2 regions of the Microbacterium sp. NPDC019599 genome follow, and region 2 is predicted to be linked to the other one. Evidence: predicted binding sites of a transcription regulator. Region 2 holds the regulator's gene; the other holds the start of a gene.

Region 1 (2,395 bases), on a different contig from region 2:
GCCGCACAGTTCCCGCGCCTTCGACAGCGGGATCGGACCGATGCCCTCCACGACCGGCGCGTCGCCCGCGGCGGCGTGCTCGTCGTCGAGGAGAGCCAGGACCGGGACGGTCACGATGACCTGCGCCCGGATGCCGGAGGCTTCCGCGGGGAGGTGGTCGGTGGTGCCGTCGATCAGCAGGTCGGCCATGATGTCGAAACGTAGCTGGTCGAGAGTGCGTGTCTCGCTGTGGGCTCTGCTGAGCGTCTTCGCCAGGCGTGTGGCACGGTCGTGGATCGCATGGATCTCCACCGCGGGGCCGAAGATCCACAGCCCGGCCATCCCGTCCTGCGCGGGCGCTTCCGCGACCCGGCGCTGCGCGACCGCGCGACGGTGCCGTTCCTCGAGAGTGGTCGCCTGGGCGGTTTCGATGAAGTTCCGCAGGGCGCGTCGGAACGTGCCGACCGGCTCCGACTCGGCCAACGGCACGGCGCGCTGAAGGAGCGTGTCGCGAAGCTCGGGAGACGCCTCGTCGAGTAGATCCGCGATGAGCTCGGCGTGCTTCTCGGTGATCCGGCCCGAACTCAGAGCATCCAGCGCGGACGGGTACCGGCGCACCAGCGCCTCGGCCTGCGCGATCAGCCGTCCGGCGGCGTACTCGGTGACCCGCATCGCCGTCGCCAGTTCCAGCCGGATCGCCCGCTCCACGACGTCGCGCACCCCGTCACCACGGCCGGTCGCCTCCTGCAGCAGTTCCTGCCGCATCCTGTCGATGCGGGTGAGCCGCTGCGCCGCGAAGACCGACATCATGGTCGCCGTCTCGACCACCAGATCGACCGCATCCGGAACCGGTGGCAGAAACATGTCCGCGGCCTCGACCGTGCCAGTCCCCGCTCCTGGGTCGGGGAACCGTTCCTGCATACGTCGAGTATAGAACAAATATTCGATTCCTGCAGCAATGTCACGCGCCCGCCGCCAGCCGTCAGGCGCAGAGGTTTCGTCTCGCTCCGCTCGCTCGACGACCGGGTGCTCATGGTCGACGCTTCGACAAGCTCACCGATCGGGGCTCTCGACCCCACCAGCACGGGCAACACATGCTGACTGCATCCGTCGCCCCTCTTTCCGCCGGGGATCAGCTCCCGCAGGCGCAATCCGCGCCCATGCCGCAGCCACCGTCGGCGGTCGCGGCCGCGGACCGGGGGCCGGAGGCGCCTGACGCCCGGTGACCCACGGCGTGCGCCTGCGAAGACTCCGGGACGTCCATCGCGGGGTTCGTGTCGAGGAAGCCGTAGGGCTTGAACCAGAAGCCCGCGTAGTCGACGGGCATGATGGGCCAGTCCTCGGGCCGCGGAATGTGGGTCAGGCCGAACGTGTGCCACAGGACGAGGTCCTCGCCGTCGATCGGCCGGTCGTCGGCCGTGTACGCCGGCAGCCCGGCCCCGCCCTGATGCGCGTTGGGGTAGCGGCCGGCGGGCCAGCGCTCCGCCGGGTCGTACGCCGTGCCCCACAGGTGCTTCGTCGCGAACGCGGCGCGCGCCGCGACGGACGACGCCGGGTCGGCCATGAGCAGCGCGGTCGGCTGGGGGATGAGGTGGTATGCCGTCGGCTTGCCGAGGTAGTTGGTCTTCGAGGCGCTCTGCACCTCCCACACCCGAGCGACGGTCGCATCGGCGACGCGCTGCGCTTCGGATTCGGTCCGCAGCCGCGTCTCGGTCCACGTGAAGGCGTTGCCGAACGGGTTGCCCTCGCCCATCGGGATGCGGGCCGCGTCGATCTCGACGAGCCGGTTGTCCTCGCCGTCGATCGCGACGTCGAGCCGCGCAGAGAAGAGGTGCTGGTGCACCGGCGCGAAGACGCCCGGCGCGATCTCAGGGGCGTGCCGGTTCGTGGAGCCGGGGTGTCCCGCGCCGACGAAGACGATGCCCGTCGCCTTCGCCTCGAGCTGGATCGAGCCGTCGAGGTAGAAGTACCAGTAGAAGCCGTAGTCGTAGTTGCCGATCGTGGAGAAGTACGACACGACCAGGCGCCGCGAGCGGCGCACGTGGCCGCCGACCGGTCCCTGCTCGGTGTGCTTCCAGAGGATGCCGTAGTCCTCCTCGTGCATGCACACGACGTTGGGGATCTTCACCGGGTGGCCGTGGTCGTCGGCGACGTAGCCGTCGAAGTACCGGATGACGCCGAGGCAGTCGCAGCCGAGCTCGAGGTGGTTCGCGTTCTTGCCGAGGAGGTACTCGCCGGCGTCGAAGTAGCTGATCCAGAAGCGCGTGTTCGACGTGTCGCCGTAGGGTACGACCATCTCGGGGACGCTCGCTCGGGCGAGGACGGAGCGTCCGTCGAACCGGACGTCGTGCAGGACGAGCCCCTCGCGCGCGTTGAAGTCCACGCGCATCGACCAGTTCTCCCACTCGACGAGCGA
Region 2 (2,395 bases):
CGGGCGATGAGGATGCCGAGCCCGAAGAGGGCGAGGGTGATGATCGGAAGCCAGAAGCCGAGCGTCGAGGCGATCGCATACGTCGTGCGGATCGTCACGAGTGCCGACCCGGTCCCGATGATGACGACCTTGTCGACGGCCGGGATCACCTGGGCGACGCCGATGCCGCGGTCGATGAGGTTCTGCTTGACCTGCGCGACGATCGCTCCGAGCTGGATGCCCACGCCGTCGTCCGTCATGACGACGAGGCCCCCGCCGTCGGAGGTGGCGGCCGTCGTCAGGGCGCGGTGCGCGGCCCGGGTCGTCGTCGCCCACACGTTCGCGAACGCGTCGGACTCGACGACGCGCGTGACGGCGGTCGTGACGAGGTTCTCCAGACCCGCAGCGGCGGGCGCCTGGAGCAGCTGCAGGGCGTCCTGCGCTCGCGGCGGGAGCCCGAGCTGCGCGATGCCGTCGAAGACGCTCGAGGTGAGCTCGTCGAAGTCGACGTTGGCGTTGACGGCATCCATCGCCTCGTCGATGATGAGCTGCTGCACGGCGGGGTCCTGCGCGAGCGGCGCGAGCGTCGCGACGAAGGCCTCCTCGTCGACGAGCTGTACGCGGGCCCACGCCGCCACGATCGATACCGGGACCAGGATCGACGCGATGACGATGACGAGCGCCGAGACGAACGCTCGCCAGGTGCCGCGCGACCGCCTGGGAGGGGCGGCGGCCGGTTCGACGGGAGCGGTGCGCAGGGTCGCGTTCTCGGCTTGCAGCCGCTCGACCTGGGCGCGGAGGTCGTCGATCTCGGACGAGGACATGTCCCACCTCTCAGTGGCGCCCCCCGGCGCCTTGCGGCCTATTCTGCACCGGTGCCCTCGGGCGTGCCATCGACCAGGCGGGCGCCTCGTCCCGCGTGGGCGACCCGGCTCAGACGGCGCGCAGGACCGCGACGACCTTCCCGAGGACGGTCGCATCGTCGCCGAGGATCGGCTCGAACGCGGAGTTGCGCGGCAGCAGCCACGTGTGGCCGTCGCGCTGGCGGAACGTCTTGACCGTCGCCTCGCCGTCGAGCATCGCCGCGACGATGTCGCCGTTGTCGGCGGTCGCCTGCGAGCGGACGACGACCCAGTCGCCGTCGCAGATGGCGGCGTCGATCATCGACTCGCCCGAGACCTTGAGCATGAACAGGTCGCCCTTGCCGACGAGCTGCCGGGGGAGGGGGAAGATCTCCTCGACCTGCTGATCGGCGGTGATCGGGACGCCGGCCGCGATGCGGCCGACGAGCGGCACGAGGGCGGCGTCCCCGACGGCGGGAGCCGTGTCGGCGGGGTTCTCGGCTGCGGCGCCCGGCAGGTCGATGAGCACCTCCATGGCGCGCGTCTTGCCCGCGTCACGGCGCAGGTAGCCGCTCAGCTCGAGCTGGTTGAGCTGGTGCGTGACGCTCGAGAGGGACTTCAGTCCGACCGCGTCGCCTATCTCGCGCATGCTGGGCGGATAGCCGTGGCGCGCGATGGAGCGCTGGATGACCTCGAGGATCGCGAGCTGCTTGTCGCTGAGGCTCTTGCGGCGCCGGGTCTGGGGCTTGTCGCGGCCCATCGCGTCGCTCATGTGCGGCTCCTGTCTCGCGTCTCGAAGGGCAGTCGTCTTCGAATGTCGGAGGCCCGTGGTGGGGTGGCTCCATCGAAACGGTATCCGGTCCTCGGCGTGGTGCGCAGCATTCGCAGCGCGTGTCGCGTTCGACGGTCCGGCTCCCTTATCGGTCCTTGACATCGGATTCTATCGAAGATAGCTTCGGAATACAGGTTCGGAACCGCCTCTCCCGGCCGAGAGGCGGATCCGAATCTCTTCTCACCAGGAGGACGCCATGAGCGCGATCGGCATCACGACCCCCGGCTTCGCGAGCCCCGTCGTTCCGCGGACGCGCCTCCGACTCACCACGCGCGGGCGCCGGCTCCTCGCCGCCGTCGCGGCGCTGCCGGCGATCATCGCCCTCAGCGCGGCGCTCATCGGCGGTACTTCGGCGGCGCTCGCGTCGCGTGCGGGCGGGGCTCCCGCGGCGACGTTCCAGACGATCACGGTCCAGGCGGGCGACTCGCTCTGGTCGATCGCCGAGGAGGTCGCGCCCGGCGCCGACCCGCGCGACGTCGTCGACGCGATCGTGAGTCTCAACGCCCTCGAGGGCGTGACCGTCTCGGCAGGCGAGCGGATCGCGATCCCGGCTGAGTACGCGCCCGGACGGTGATCCTCGCGAGCCGTACCATGGGAGGGGTGACCGCTCGCCTCGACCAGCTTCCGCTTCGCGACGACCTTCGGGGCAAGACGCCGTACGGCGCCCCCCAAGCACCTCTGCCCGTCGCTCTCAACGTCAACGAGAACACGCATCCCGTGCCGCAAGAGGTCGCGGACGACA

The links. The regulator LexA, encoded in region 2, represses DNA repair genes until DNA is damaged. The targets are predictions, from matches to a motif close to TCGAACANNTGTTCGA.
Region 1: the regulator LexA is predicted to act here: its motif matches at 911-926, upstream of ABZ477_RS17415 (DUF222 domain-containing protein).

What each region holds. Positions count from the first base shown of each region.
Region 1 is NZ_JBEYBL010000012.1:36,709-39,103, reverse strand. Features, by position in the region: gene ABZ477_RS17415 (DUF222 domain-containing protein) at 1-900, opposite strand, end outside; gene ABZ477_RS17410 (primary-amine oxidase) at 1,112-2,395, opposite strand, start outside.
Region 2 is NZ_JBEYBL010000013.1:84,259-86,653, forward strand. Features, by position in the region: gene ABZ477_RS18210 (hypothetical protein) at 1-803, opposite strand, end outside; gene lexA (transcriptional repressor LexA) at 913-1,593, opposite strand; gene ABZ477_RS18220 (LysM peptidoglycan-binding domain-containing protein) at 1,850-2,227, shown strand; gene ABZ477_RS18225 (histidinol-phosphate transaminase) at 2,245-2,395, shown strand, end outside.